3 regions of the Bacillus sp. V2I10 genome follow, and region 2 is predicted to be linked to each of the others. Evidence: riboswitches for the same ligand, from Rfam matches in the RefSeq annotation. Region 2 holds a riboswitch; each other region holds the start of a gene.
The links. A riboswitch is a leader RNA that binds a small molecule or an ion and turns the genes downstream of it on or off. The one in region 2 is predicted to bind cobalamin.

Region 1: linked by a shared signal. The riboswitch ahead of QFZ72_RS24405 (ribonucleoside-diphosphate reductase subunit alpha) and the one ahead of QFZ72_RS14875 (cob(I)yrinic acid a,c-diamide adenosyltransferase) in region 2 are both predicted to bind cobalamin.
Region 3: linked by a shared signal. The riboswitch ahead of QFZ72_RS10550 (DUF4430 domain-containing protein) and the one ahead of QFZ72_RS14875 (cob(I)yrinic acid a,c-diamide adenosyltransferase) in region 2 are both predicted to bind cobalamin.

The regions. Positions count from the first base shown of each region.
Region 1 is NZ_JAUSYV010000001.1:4,826,602-4,831,748, forward strand. It holds gene nhaC (Na+/H+ antiporter NhaC) at 1-842, shown strand, start outside; gene dat (D-amino-acid transaminase) at 906-1,742, opposite strand; cobalamin riboswitch at 1,990-2,172, shown strand; gene QFZ72_RS24405 (ribonucleoside-diphosphate reductase subunit alpha) at 2,371-4,647, shown strand; gene QFZ72_RS24410 (ribonucleotide-diphosphate reductase subunit beta) at 4,663-5,147, shown strand, end outside.
Region 2 is NZ_JAUSYV010000001.1:2,953,478-2,958,624, forward strand. It holds gene QFZ72_RS14860 (hypothetical protein) at 6-290, opposite strand; gene QFZ72_RS14865 (M20 family metallo-hydrolase) at 522-1,772, shown strand; gene QFZ72_RS14870 (Dph6-related ATP pyrophosphatase) at 2,028-2,705, shown strand; cobalamin riboswitch at 2,785-2,966, shown strand; gene QFZ72_RS14875 (cob(I)yrinic acid a,c-diamide adenosyltransferase) at 3,096-3,644, shown strand; gene QFZ72_RS14880 (cobyric acid synthase) at 3,628-5,147, shown strand, end outside.
Region 3 is NZ_JAUSYV010000001.1:2,075,425-2,080,571, forward strand. It holds gene ccsB (c-type cytochrome biogenesis protein CcsB) at 1-488, shown strand, start outside; gene QFZ72_RS10540 (response regulator transcription factor) at 743-1,465, shown strand; gene QFZ72_RS10545 (ATP-binding protein) at 1,462-3,267, shown strand; cobalamin riboswitch at 3,358-3,560, shown strand; gene QFZ72_RS10550 (DUF4430 domain-containing protein) at 3,727-4,146, shown strand; gene QFZ72_RS10555 (ECF transporter S component) at 4,161-4,676, shown strand; gene QFZ72_RS10560 (cob(I)yrinic acid a,c-diamide adenosyltransferase) at 4,748-5,147, shown strand, end outside.

The sequences.
Region 1 (5,147 bases), 1.9 Mb from region 2:
TTTTCACTCACATTCGGCATATGGCGAAAACAACCATCCCAGCCTTTTTAATTACGGCATTCCTTTTTTGGTACTTAGGGACGACTTTAACGATAAACGCTGCAACACTTGAAAATATTCAGGAGATTATCTCTGTCATGCAACAGCATGTCCAAATTAGTCTATTGACTTTAGTATCTCCCCTGATCGTAATTGCCCTTGCCATCACAAGAGTTCCCGTGATCCCCGCTCTTGCTGCAGGGATTGCGACTGCAGGAGCAACAGGAATCCTGCTTCAGGACGGCGCTTCTTTTGCTCAATTTTTGAATGTCCTGCAAAATGGCACAGCGTTTGACATTAAACAAGAAACGGTTCAGAAAATGCTGAATCGCGGCGGACTTCAGTCCATGATGTGGTCAATCTCATTAATCATGATCGCCTTTGCTTTAGGAGGATTAATGGATACGATGCAGCTGATTCAAACACTTTTAAAAGGACTGATTATGCGGATCAAAGAGAAAGGTCAGCTTATCCTTGCAACAGTTTCTTCTGCGATAGGGGTAAATTTAGTGACAGGCGAGCAGTACCTTTCCATTTTAATTCCCGGTCAATCGTTCAAAGATGCTTATGAAAAAATGAACATTGATAAGAAATATTTATCAAGATCTCTGGAAGATGCCGGTACACTCATCAATCCATTAATTCCATGGGGAGTAAGCGGAGCATTTTTCGCGCAAACACTTGGAGTTGATGTCATAGAGTACCTTCCATTCGCTTTCTTCCTATACTTGTCTCCAATATTGAGTATTTTATTTGGTTTTTTGCCAGGCAGAAAGAAGCCTGAGAAGCAATTAGCTGCATAAGTATAATGAATGAATAAAACCGCTTGAGCCTTCAAGCGGTTTTTTCCATTTTGGACAGGCATCTTATCCAATGATCATTTCTTCAAACAGCCTCTGAAGTTCTCTCGTAACAGGACCTGGCACCCCTTCCCCAACTTTCAGGGAGTTAATCTCCGTTACAGGGATGACTTCACTGGTTGTTGATGTAATAAACGCTTCATCAAGATTTACAAGATCATCTGCTTCGATCATTTCTTCGATTAGCGTTAAACCATTTTTTTCACACAGCTCAACGACCTTCATTCGTGTGATGCCATTTAAAATCAAGTTATTAGCAGGATGAGTATAAATCACACCGTTCCTTATTCCGTAAAAATTGGATGAAGAGCCTTCTGTTATATGCTCGCCCCTGTGCAGCAGAGCCTCATATGCCCCATTTTCAAAAGCTTCCTGCTTGGCAAGGACATTCCCAAGCAAATTCAAACTTTTAATGTCACATCGTAGCCAGCGGACATCCTCCATCAAATGCAATTTAATTCCTTTTTCCTGCTCTGCTGCAGGTTTTGAACAGGGAATTGGATAGGCCACAATTTGAGGCTTAACGTCTTGCCCGGGAAAAAGGTGCTTCCTCCCTGTTACGCCCCGTGTAATTTGCATATAGACCGCACCATTCTGCACTTGATTTTTCCGAAGCAGCTCATTAAGCATCACCGTTAATTCCTCTGCTGTATTCTGCAGCACAATTTTAATCTCTTTTGCACTTCTTACAAATCGCTCCATGTGCTCTTTCATCGCAAAAAATGAGCCATTATATACTCTGATAACCTCGTACACACCATCCCCGAATTGATATCCTCTATCCTCAAAATCAATAGATACTTCGTTTTTCTGTTTAAATTCACCGTTTAAAAGTATGTACATATAAAAGCTCCTTTGTTTAGATTGAAGGCTGTTTCAAAAATAAATCGGATCGAATAAATGAGATTGAATGAAAAACTTCCTCTCCCTATGTTATGATGAAACACGCTGGTCTGTAAAATGGTTTTACAATTTTATTTGAATTTTTAGCAGATTTAAGTTGAAATTTCTTTTCCTGTCCATTATTATGAAATTAGCCAGAAACACAACATATTGATATTTAATTAAAACTACAATACTACATATTGAAAAACAACAGCAAGTAAAGGTGCCAATTTATTGGCTTAAAAGGGAATCCGGTGCAAATCCGGAACTGTCCCCGCAACTGTAAGTGTGACGAACTGAGATTACCACTGTACGAGATTGAAGTATGGGAAGGACTCAGCACAGAATGATCACAAGTCAGGAGACCTGCCATTTGATTGCTAGATAGTTTCGAATTCTTCGGGGACTGAGGAGATGAAACGATGGTTAATAACAGGACTGCTTGCACCCTTTTATTCTATCGTTTGATCCGCTCATGATCCTATGAGCGGATTTTTTTTAGACATAAAAATTCAGCTCCCCGTTCAGAACCAGGAGCTGACAAGGGCGCTTGCGCTTCTTTATTATTTTTTTAGGAGGATGTCAAATGGCAACCACAATGGCAACTATTATTTTTAATGAACTGACACTTGAAAAATCCCCATTTTCAGAAATACGGATTAAGAACTTCATAGATGAAATCGGACACGACTTCAAAGAGCTTGACCTGGATGATTACAGCACAAGAATCATCCAAAGCATCGAAGGCCGCAGCGAATACACAACATCCCAAATCTCCAATCTCCTTATTCTCGAAGGCCTCTCCAATATTAGTGAGCTTGAGCCTCAATGGACTTACTTTTGTGCTCGCATTTATCTAAGAAAGCTTTATAAGGAAGCTGCATTCAACCGCAATCAGCATAATGGATATGATTCGTTTCTGAACCTGATCAAAACACTCACTGATAAGGGCATATACAGTCCGCATTTGCTTAACGCTTATTCACATGAAGAAATAGAAAGCCTCTCATCCATCATTCAGCCGGAAAAAGACAAGCTGTTTACATATATTGGACTTCGCACTCTGTCTGACCGCTATTTAGCAAGAGATTTTGATAAAAAAGTATTTGAATTGCCTCAGGAACGTTATCTGGTCATTGCCATGACACTAATGGCCAATGAAAAGACAGAGCATCGTCTGCAGCTTGTCAAAGAAGCTTACTGGGCACTCAGCAATTTGTACATGACCGTTGCTACACCGACGCTTTCAAATGCCGGCAAGCCTGTTGGCCAGCTGTCGAGCTGTTTTATAGATACAGTAGATGATAGTCTGCAAGGAATCTTTGACAGCAATACAGATATTGCAAATCTTTCAAAGTCAGGCGGAGGCATTGGAGTTTATTTAGGAAAAATCCGCAGCCGCGGAAGTGACATCAAAGGCTTTAAAGGGGTCTCATCCGGTGTAATCCCATGGATGAAGCAGCTGAATAATACGGCAGTAAGCGTAGATCAGCTCGGTCAAAGAAAAGGAGCAATCGCTGTCTATTTGGATGTGTGGCATAAAGATATCTTTTCATTCCTGGATTCAAAGCTGAATAATGGCGATGAACGTTTAAGAACTCACGATTTATTTACAGGTGTCTGCTTGCCGGATCTTTTCATGGAGCAGGCGGAAAACCGCGGCGACTGGCATTTATTTGATCCGCATGAAGTCCGTAAAGTGATGGGGTATTCCTTAGAAGATTTCTATGATGAAGGAAAAGGCTTCGGCTCGTTCCGCGATAAGTATTGGGAATGCGTTAATCATCCTGATCTATCTAAACAAACCGTACCTGCTATTGAAATTATGAAAGGCATCATGAAAGGCCAGCTTGAATCAGGCACCCCATTCATGTTTTATCGTGATGAAGTAAACCGCAGCAATCCGAATTCACATAAAGGCATGGTCTATTGCAGCAATCTATGTACAGAAATCACTCAGAATCAGAGTGCAACGACTATGGATGAGCAATTCACAGAAGACGGCAAAATCATCACCGTTAAAACGCCGGGGGACTTTGTTGTCTGTAATCTGTCATCTATTAATCTGGCAAGAGCTGCGGGTGATGAAGTGCTGGAGCGCCTTATTACCATCCAGGTCAGAATGCTCGATAACGTGATTGATCTCAATGACATACCTGTGATGCAGGCTAAACTCACCAATCAGAAATACCGCGCAGTGGGCCTTGGAACATTCGGATGGCATCACCTGCTTGCTTTAAAACGTCTGAAATGGGAAGACGAAGAAGCCGTACAGTATGCTGACAAATTATATGAAGAGATTGCCTTTTACACGATCCAGGCAAGTATGAAGCTTGCTGCTGAAAAAGGAGCCTATCCAGTTTTTGAGGGATCAAAATGGCATACCGGAGAGTATTTCGAAAGCAGAGATTACACATCCGAAAATATGCCATGGGATGAATTAAAACAGCAGGTAATGGAAAAAGGGCTTCGCAACGGCTACTTAATGGCGGTGGCGCCAAATGCTTCAACCTCCATTCTTGCAGGCAGTACAGCGAGCATCGATCCAATTTTCCAAAAAATGTACTCTGAAGAGAAAAAGGATTATAAAATACCTGTTACTGCTCCAGATTTAAATGCCGAAACCACATGGTACTACAAGTCAGCCTATTTTATTGATCAAATGTGGAGCATCAGGCAAAATGCCGCAAGACAAAAGCATATTGATCAATCGGTTTCGTTTAATTTTTATGTACAGAACACGATAAAAGCAAAAGAATTGCTGAACTTGCACCTATCAGCCTGGAAGGCAGGTTTAAAGACCACCTATTATGTCCGGTCTACTTCAAGTGCCATAGAAGACTGTGAGTCTTGCGCTAGCTAAAAGGAGAGAAAAATCATGACACATTCATTGAAAGCAAGGTCAATTATGGATGCCGGGGCACCAAACAAGTCCACAGCCATTATTAACGGCAGCAGCTCCAATGTATTGAATTGGGACGACGTTTCCTATCCCTGGGCTTACGCAAAATATAAAAAAATGCTGGCAAACTTCTGGACACCATTTGAAATTAATATGTCCGGCGATATTAAGCAGTTCCCCCAATTATCACAAGAAGAGCAGGATGCTTTTCTGAAAATCATCGGTCTGCTGGCACTGCTTGACAGCATCCAGACCGATTATGCAGGAAAGGTCTCAGAATATATAACAGATTCAAGCATTAACGCATTGATGATTATGCTCGCACAGCAGGAAGTCATCCATAATCATTCATACTCTTATGTTCTGTCAAGCATTGTTCCGAAGCACGTGCAGGATGAAGTATTTGAATATTGGAGAAGCGAACCTATTTTAAGAAAGCGGAACGAGTTTGTCACGAATGG
Region 2 (5,147 bases):
ATGGATCACTTTTCCTCACTAAAAAACTCGTTATTAAAAAGATCATAAGCTTCATCCTCAGTTTTATCCTTTTCATGCAGGGAGGAACCCGAGCAGCTGTTTTTTCTTCTGCGGTTTAAGTCTTTAAATTCTGCTTCAAGAAATTCTGCCTGATGGTGTGAGAGCTTAATCGTTACTTCATTGTTATTTTCATCTGCAGCTTTCAAAAGAACATAGCTATCTACAGAATCACGTAATGTGACATTGCTGAGTGTCAAATTCATATTGTTCAGTTCATATCTTGCTTTCATAGCTGAAAGGAACCTCCAGTGGTCATTTAGATTATATCTACTATTTTATAGGTATGGAAAGAAAAGCACAACGAAGCTGATGAATTATTGAAAGAGAACAAGCGAAAGATTCTTCTGGACAAAATGTAACATTTCATCATTATTCTTTTTACATAACGAAACATGTAATAAGAGGATTTTTCCTATACTATTAATACAGAATATTCTATTAATTATAAAGGAGGAATATTTTTGGTTGATAAAACTCTGACAATAAACAAAGTACGTCTTGAAGAAAGAATAAATGCCCTTGCACAGATAGGAAAAATCAGTGAGACCGGAGTTTGCAGGCTTGCCCTGTCACCTGAAGACAAAGAAGCAGTCGAAACAGTAAAAGGCTGGATGGAAGAAGCAGGATTAACCGCAAGAATTGATCACTTTGGAAATCTGATCGGACGGCTTGAAGGAAGGAATCCTGAAGCTCCCGTATTAATGATTGGTTCACATATTGATTCACAGCCGTATGCGGGCAGATTTGACGGAGTAATCGGTGTTTTAGGTGCACTAGAGGCCGCTCAAACATTGAAAGAGCTGAATATTACTCCCAATATGCCAATTGAAATCGTCGCATTTTGTGACGAAGAGGGCTGCCGCTTTAATAAAGGATTGTTCGGAGTGAGGGGAATCCTTGGCAAACTGGAAGCAGGGGAGTTAGACCGGACAGATAAAAATGGAATCACGCGAAAAGAGTCATTGATTGAATTTGGATGTGATCCCGAAAAATTTAAGGACTCAGAATATCCTGCTGGAAGCATTTCCGCATTTATAGAGCTCCACATTGAACAAGGGCCGATTCTTGAAGCAAAAGATACACCAGTGGGAATCGTTACAGGCATATCAGGACCATTATGGCTGACGGTAGAACTCGAGGGCTTTGCAGGTCACGCAGGATCCGTTCCCATGCATATGAGGCAGGATGCGCTGGTAGGAGCTGCAAAAATTGTTGTTGCCCTTAATGAATTAACAAGTGAGGATGTCACTGCGCCTACAGTCGGTACAGTCGGAAGCATGAAGATCTTCCCTGACTCCCGAAACATCATTCCGGAAAAAGTCAGCTTTACAATCGATTTAAGAGATATTGAGATTGAAAGACGCGATTTTATTGAAAATCTGCTGAGAAAAAAAATCCACACCATTTCTGAACGGCATGGTTTAACTTATACCATTTCAGAAGATACAAATAGTGAACCGCGGTATTGCTCTGAAAGAATTATGAAGGTAATGAGAAAGGAGAGTGCACATATCGGACTGAATCCGATTGAATTGATGAGCGGCCCTTTTCATGATTCATTAGCGATGTCGTACGAATGTGAGTATGGGATGATCTTTGTCCGCTGTAAAGACGGTATCAGCCATAATCCTAAAGAATTTTCAACAATGGAGGATATCTCACTTGGAACGGAGCTATTATACAGAACGGCTATGAAAATGGCACTTGATTAATTTCCAGAGATGAAAGAACAAAACAACATCAATTCTTTTTGGCGCTTAAATGGATAAATATTCATTCCGGCGTTTTTTTTTATAAAATTATCGGTAAAGTCAATCAAGCCGGTGTATATTAATTCAATTTTAAAACGAATTGATTTTTATCGAATGGCCATTTTTGTGATCTAATATTCATTTTGACACAAGGTTTCCGATAAATCATAATGATTAATAAATGGTCAACCATCTTACATAAGGGGTGAAATAAAAATGAAGAAAAAAATTGCTCTATCATGGAGCGGCGGCAAAGATGGCTGTATGGCACTGCATAAGCTCATTGGCCAAGGTCATGAAATTGCCTGTCTTATAACCACTGTACCTGTTGAGCTTGAAAGAACGTTCGGACATGGTGAGAAAATGGAAGCAATACTAAAACAAAGCGAAGCCTTAGGTATTCCTGTACATTTTATTAGATGCACATTTAAAGGATATACTCAAAGTTTTATAGATTCACTTAAAGATTTGAAGAAGAAGTACCATCTTACAAGTGCAGCTTTCGGAGATTTATATCTTGATGAACACCGCAGCTGGGGAGAAAATGCGGCAGAATCAGCTGGCTTAGAAGCACTGTACCCTTTATGGATGAAGAAGGATGAAGCACCTCAAGCCCTTCATGCTTTTGCAGATAGCGGATACAAAGCAGTCATCATCAGAACTCAGGATGATGTGCTTGATGGGACATGGCTCGGCCAGGAAATTGATCAGCAGCTTATAGAAAGAATGAAGTCCACACAGATATGTCCAATGGGTGAGGCAGGAGAATATCATACCTTTGTGTATGATGGCCCGTTATTTAAGAAGCTGATCCAACTGCAATTTGGCGAGAGAATTCAAATGGAAACAACGACACGCCTGGAGCTTGAGGATTTTAGCTTAATCGAGAAATAGCCTGAATAAATAAGTTCTATTTCAGATTCAGGAAAAAGAAGTTGATGACATTTCCAGATTTATAGATTACAATGAACAAAAAATATGATTCTTTAAAAGTGCCTGATGTGATCAGGATAATAGGGAAACCGGTTAGAATCCGGTGCAGCCCCCGCTACTGTAAGCGCAGATTCATTGAGACGCCACTGACTTTTCAAGTTGGGAAGGTTCAATGAAAAATGAAGCGCAAGCCAGGAGACCTGCTTTTAATGATTGATTGCTTGTTTTTCGGTGGGAAGAATAAGTCAGGTACCCTTAGTGTGTGTGACTTTGCTTATTAAAGGCCTTGACTGACTTCCATTCAGTTCAAGGTCTTTTTTATGTTTATAGACAAAAAGAGGAGATGCGTGAATGACAGGAAATGATCAAAAAGGAAGATTGCTTGTTTATACGGGTAATGGCAAAGGAAAAACAACGGCATCCATCGGTCTTGCTGTCCGGGCGATTGGAAGAGATATGAAAGTATCCATCCTGCAGTTTATAAAATCACCTGAGAGAACCTATGGAGAAAAAAACGTGCTTGAAAAACTCAGCGGTGCTGAAATCCATCAGCTTGGAGCAGGATTCACTTGGACTAAAACACCTGATGTGCACCGGAAAGCGTTAAAATCAGCCTGGCAAATCGCTAAGGAAAAGATTTTGAGCGGTGATTATGATGTCGTTATTCTTGATGAAATCAATAATGCGCTTGCTATTCATACGTTTCCGATCGATGACGTCCTGCCTATTGAGGACGTCATACAGACAATTCAAAACCGGCCAAATCATGTTCACATTGTTTTGACTGGAAGAGATGCAAAGGATGAAATAAAAGAAATCGCTGACCTTGTGTCTGTTATCAATGTTGAAAAGCACTACTATGAAGAAGGTGTAGATGCCATATATGGGATTGAATACTAATGAGCAAAAAACATTAAAACTGATGATTCAGGGTACACACTCTGACGCTGGAAAAAGCATGCTCGTCACGGCACTATGCCGGATATTTCGAGAGGATGGCTATCAAACAGCGCCCTTTAAATCACAAAATATGGCTCTGAATTCTTACATTACGAGTGATGGCAAGGAAATAGGCAGAGCTCAGGGAATTCAGGCGGAAGCTGCCGGAATTGAAGCCACAACTGATATGAATCCTATCCTAATTAAACCTTCAAAAGAGACGGAATCTCAGGTCGTGTTTCACGGGAAGCCCTATGCAAATATGAAGGCATCCGAGTACAGAGAGGACTTTTTCAAGTTAGGCCTTGCGGCGATCAAAGAATCGCTGAGGAAGCTGTCGAACAAATACGAGGTCATTGTGATAGAAGGCGCAGGTTCACCTGCAGAAGTTAATTTAAATGACCGTGAGCTTGTCAATATGAGAGTAGCAGCAATTGCAGAAGCTCCAGTGATTTTAATCGGAGATATTGACAAAGGAGGCGTTTTCGCCAGTCTGGTCGGGACCCTTCAGCTCATTAGCGAGTGTGACCGCAAGCGGATTATTGGTGTCATTATAAATAAATTCAGAGGGGACCTTTCACTGCTTCAGCCGGGATTGGACTGGTTTGAAGAATATACGGGGCTTCCGGTACTTGGAGTTGTTCCCTTTTTGCCTGACCTTGAAATAGATGGGGAAGATTCCCTTGTTTTAAGCCAGTATTCAAACGGTACCAATCACGATGCAGAACTTGACGTCGCTGTCCTTTCTTATCCGAGATTATCCAACTTTACAGATATTGATCCGTTAAGACTGGAGCCTGATGTGAATATCCGTTTTGTTAAAAAAGCTGCGCATTTTGGAAGTCCAGATCTCATCATTTTGCCTGGAACGAAAAACACAGCTGAAGACCTGCTGTTTCTTAAGGAGACAGGACTCTTTGACAAAATAAGATCTGCTTATGAAAAAGGAACTCAACTAGCAGGCATTTGCGGAGGCTTTCAAATGCTCGGCGAAAAGCTGATGGATCCAAACGGTGTTGAATCAAATCATCAGGAACTCGGTGGACTTGGTATTTTTCCTGTCCGTACAACCATCTATTCCGAAAAGAAAACCATCCGCTCAGAGGGCTATTGCTCACTAAAAGATTTTGGCAGAATTTCTTTATCAGGGTATGAGATCCATATGGGACAAACAGCAAAAACAAGAAAAGTAGATCCTTTTTCAGTCCTCTCCGGAACAGAGGAAGGCTGTACCGCTCGAGATGGCCAGGTGTTCGGCACGTACTTGCATGATGTTTTTCATAACGATGAATTCAGATGGCTTTATTTGAATAAGCTGCGCCAGAAAAAAGGCCTGAAGCCGATTGAGCGCTCGCTCCGCTTTCGTTCTTTTAAAGAAAGCGAATACGACAGACTTGCTGCCCACGTTAAAGGCTCTATTGAAATGAAAAAGATATATTCAGCAATGAAAACGTTTTTTAAAAA
Region 3 (5,147 bases), 880 kb from region 2:
GCGAACTTTTAACAGAAGGCAAAATGGAAGCTCTTGTTGAAGTTCCCGCTCTTATTTCTGCGAGAAAGCTGAATACTGTCATTTGGTCAATTGGCACCGGATTATTATTATACGGAGCGATCCGGTTAATCTTGAGAAAGCGAATCTCAGCTTTCCTTCAGCCTCTCACCAAAAACGTAAATCTGGATTTAGTAGATGAAATCGGATATCGATCCGTTACAATTGGATTTCCGGTATTCACTCTGGGAGCGCTCATTTTTGCGATGATCTGGGCTCAAATCGCCTGGACACGCTTTTGGGGCTGGGACCCTAAAGAAGTATGGGCATTAATTACCTGGCTTTTCTATGCAGCCTACCTGCATTTGCGTCTTTCAAAAGGATGGCAGGGAGAAAAATCAGCATGGCTTGCCGTTATTGGCTTTGCCATCATCATGTTTAATCTGATTTTTGTCAATCTGGTGATTGCCGGTCTGCATTCTTATGCCTAGTTAATAAGAGTTTTTCTTTAAGAGAAAAGAAAGTATAAAGTTTTTGCAGTGGTGTACAGTTCCATCGCCCGCCACATCGGCCAGAACTATTCCAGAGGAAAAGTCAAACTTGGACTTTTCTGCCGGATTCTTATCTGTCTGCCGGAGCTAAACGGGCACTTGCACTTTTCTTATCAAGAGAGCCTTCACTCATATAAAGTGAAGGTTTTTTGGTAAGATAATGGTATATGAGTACTTGAAGGAGGAGAAGCAAGATGGAAAACAACATGAACTATAAAATCTTGGTCGTTGACGATGAAGACAGAATCAGAAGACTTTTGAAAATGTATTTAGAGAGAGAAAACTATCAAATTGAAGAAGCTGACAACGGCAGTGATGCTCTTGAAATGGCACTGTCTACAGAATATGACTTAATCCTGCTTGATTTAATGATGCCCGGACTCGATGGGATTGAAGTTTGCAGACAACTGCGCCTGAAAAAAGCCACTCCTATCATTATGCTTACGGCAAAAGGTGAAGAGGTAAACAGGGTTCAGGGCTTTGAAGTCGGAACAGATGATTACATCGTAAAGCCTTTCAGTCCAAGAGAAGTCGTTCTGCGAGTGAAAGCACTTCTTAGACGCTCATCGACAACATCATTCCTGAAAACAGAAACGAAAGCTAAGAATGTTATCGTGTTCCCGCATCTCTCTATTGATCACGATGCACACCGGGTGCTTGCAGACGGCAAAGAGGTCAGTTTAACTCCAAAAGAATATGAGCTGCTTTATTTCCTCGCGAAAACGCCTGACAAAGTATACGACCGCGAGAAATTATTAAAAGAAGTATGGCAATACGAGTTCTTTGGTGATCTGCGTACAGTAGATACACATGTAAAACGCCTGAGAGAAAAACTGAGCAAGGTATCACCTGATGCAGCTGCCATGATCGTGACTGTTTGGGGAGTTGGATACAAATTTGAGGTAGGCAGTGAATGATGTTTTGGAAAAGCGTAGTCGGTAAACTGTGGTTTACCATTTTATTGCTCGTTTCATTTGTCTTATTAATTCTGACTGTGCTTCTTCTAGAATTCATTGAAAATTATCATGTGGACGAGGCCAAACGGGAGCTTACACAATTAGCCAACAAAATCTCGGTTATACTTGAAAATCATGAAGATCAGGAACTGGCGAGGTCAATCTCATGGGAACTGGCCGATGAACTTACAAGCATCATCATCGTCGAAGATCAGAACAAATACTGGTTTTCACCAAAGAAATTTGACAGTACCCCTGTTTTTGAAATGGAGGATATTCGGAATGACAGCGAGCTGTCTAAAGTATTTGCAAATCAAAAAAATGTCAGCAAGCTCACCGAACTCTCAAAAGAGCAGCAGATCAGTTCGGATAATAACGAGGAAGTGCTGGTCGTCGGCGTACCCTATGAGCTGAAAAATGGGGAAAACGGGGCAGTGTTTATGTCGCAGTCGCTGCTTGCTGTTCACGAAACAACAAAGCATACGACTAAATATATTCTGCTTGCGGCAGGTATTGCCATTGTATTAACAACGATATTCGCATTCTTTCTATCAACAAGAATCACTTATCCGCTAAGAAAAATGCGGGAAGTAACGCAGGAGCTTACACGCGGAAAGTTTGATACGAAGGTGCCGATTTTAAGTCATGACGAAATTGGCGAGCTTGCCGTCGCGTTTAATCAAATGGGCAGGCAGCTGAAATTCAATATCAATGCACTTAACCAGGAAAAAGAACATTTAACCAGTATTTTAAGCAGTATGGCAGACGGAGTCATTACGCTGAATATTGACGGGACGATTCTCGTGACTAATCCCCCTGCTGAACGGTTTCTTCAGTCCTGGTACTACGAACAAAAAATGCAAATCAATGAGGGAGAGGAAATCCCTCCAGAAGCAAAAGAATTATTTCAAAGAGTTGTCAACACAGAGAGAGAACACATAGTCGAGGTCAATCTTCAGGGCAGGAGCTGGGTGATGGTCATGAGCCCTCTCTATAACCAGTCATATGTTCGGGGTGCAGTTGCTGTTCTCAGAGATATGACAGAAGAGAGAAGGCTAGATAAGCTGCGGAAGGATTTTATTGCCAATGTCAGTCATGAGCTGAGAACGCCGATTGCCATGCTGCAGGGATACAGTGAAGCGATAGTCGATGACATTGCAAGCTCTGAGGAAGAGAAAAAGGAGATTGCACAGGTAATCTACGATGAATCACTGCGCATGGGAAGACTTGTTAATGATTTACTGGATCTGGCAAGAATGGAAGCCGGTCACATTTCTCTGAATTTAGAACGAATCTCGATTTATGAATTTATTGAAAAAATCAACCGAAAATTCCAGGGACTTGCAAGGGACAAAAAAATCACGTTAACCTCTTCATTTTTAATAGAAGACCCTGAGTTTGTTCTGGATCCCGATAAGATTGAGCAGGTTTTGACGAATCTTATTGATAATGCGATCAGACATACGCTTGAAGGGGGATCTGTTGAAATTCATGTTCAAACCGTTGCTGGCGGCATGAAAATAGACGTAAAAGATACAGGTACAGGTATTATAGAAGAGGATCTGCCTTTTGTCTTTGAACGGTTTTATAAAGCGGACAAAGCAAGAACTAGAGGCCGTTCGGGCACCGGCCTTGGCCTGGCGATTGCAAAAAACATCGTAGATGCCCATTCCGGCACGATCAATGTGCACAGCAAGGTAAATGAAGGTACAGCCTTCAGCTTCTATTTGCCTCGAAAAAGCAGTCTTTCTGATAGAACGTGACGAAAATTCTTGTTTCATAAGGAACACCTAATGAAATTTCTGTTGAAGACCTGAGTCATTTTATGTAAAATAAGACTGAATTAATAAAATTGTATATTTTGAGATATAGGTGCTTTACGCTTAATAGGGAATCAGGTGCAATGCCTGAACTGTCCCCGCAACTGTATTTGCCAACGAAACTTTGGGTTAAACCACTGTATAATTAGATGGCTCTATTGCTGTTTATTATATGGGAAGGTTCAAGTGGAGAATGAAGCAAAAGTCAGTAGACCTGCCGGAATCTCTTACATTGTTTGTATTCTTCGGGGGTTGAGCATAGAAACGGCAGGATTTATGTTTCTTTGCATACAATCTGTATCTTATTATGCCGTTTATTAAGCCCATCTGCAGATGGGCTTTTTTGTTTTGTGGTTTCATGATTCACCAAATAGATACATACAGAAGAAGGAGAGATTTGTTGTGAATAAATTTTTAAGCTTACTATCCGTTTTCTTTTTAGCGCTGCTTGCAGCATGCGGAAATACAGCAGAGGAGCCGAAGAAGGAAGCTCCGGGATCAGAGCAGGCTGCTGAAAATGGAGAAAAAACAGAAGAGACAAAAGCTGTTGTAACACTGACTAAAAACGAAAAGGCAGAGAAAGTTGATTCAAAAGAAGTATCTTTTGAAGAAGGGCAGACTCTGATGGATGCAATGAAAGCGAATTTTGAAGTGGAAGAAGCTGGAGGGTTCATCAGCGGAATTGATGGAATGATGGCAAGCGATAAGGATAAAACCTACTGGCACTTAATCGTAAATGGCGAAGATGCGATGACTGGTGCTAATGAAATCGAGCTGAAAGATGGAGATAAAGTAGAGTTCGATTTAAGAAAATATGAGTAATCCTGGATCACGTTATGACAACTAGAAGAATCAGTCTGCTTTCCCTGCTGATTGCTTTATCAGTTGTAGGGCGAATGGCCTTTCAATTTGTTCCGAACGTCCAGCCAATGACAGCGATTATTCTGATTACTTCTATCTTAATTGGTCCTGTAAATGGCATGATTGTAGCCGTATTAGGCTGCTTCTTGAGCAATTTGCTGCTCGGAATGGGGACATGGACAATCTGGCAAATGCTCGCATGGGGTACACTCGCGTTATTATCAGGTCTATTAGGCAAATATGTGAAATCAAATCGTCTGATCATCTTTACACCCATTTCTGTATTGTCGGGTTATCTATTCGGGTTTGTTGTATCACTGAATATGTTTGTTTTAACTGACCATGGCTTAGCTTATTACCTTGCAGGTTTGCCTTTTGATACCGCACATGCAATCGGAAATGGAATTTTCTTTCTTCTGCTTTATCCTGTTATGCGAAAAACGTTTGAGTATTACTTGAATAAGAAGGATTATGGCATAACAATGCAATAAGAAAAATGGTAAAATAAAAGAGCGATAAGATTCGCTCTTTTTATTTTAAACCCTAAAGGAGCTGCTTAAAATTGAATCTGTATACGAGAACTGGCGACAAAGGGAAAACAAGTATAATTGGCGGCCGTGTCGACAAAGATGACTTAAGAGTCGAGGCATACGGCACAATTGATGAAGTAAATTCATTTGTCGGTCTTGCCATGACGTGGCTTCATGAAGAAAAACTGGTTGACTTGTATCATGAATTTGAAAAGATCCAGCATGAGCTGTTTGATTGCGGCAGCGATCTTGCGGTTATACATGGCAAACAGAAGCATCCCTATAAAACAACAGCTGAAATGATTGCATTTTTAGAAGAAAGAATCGATCATTATTCTGCTGAAGCTCCTCCGCTGCAGCGCTTTATCCTTCCCGGAGGCACACAGGCAGCATCGGCGATACATATAGCAAGAACAGTAGCCAGAAGAGCTG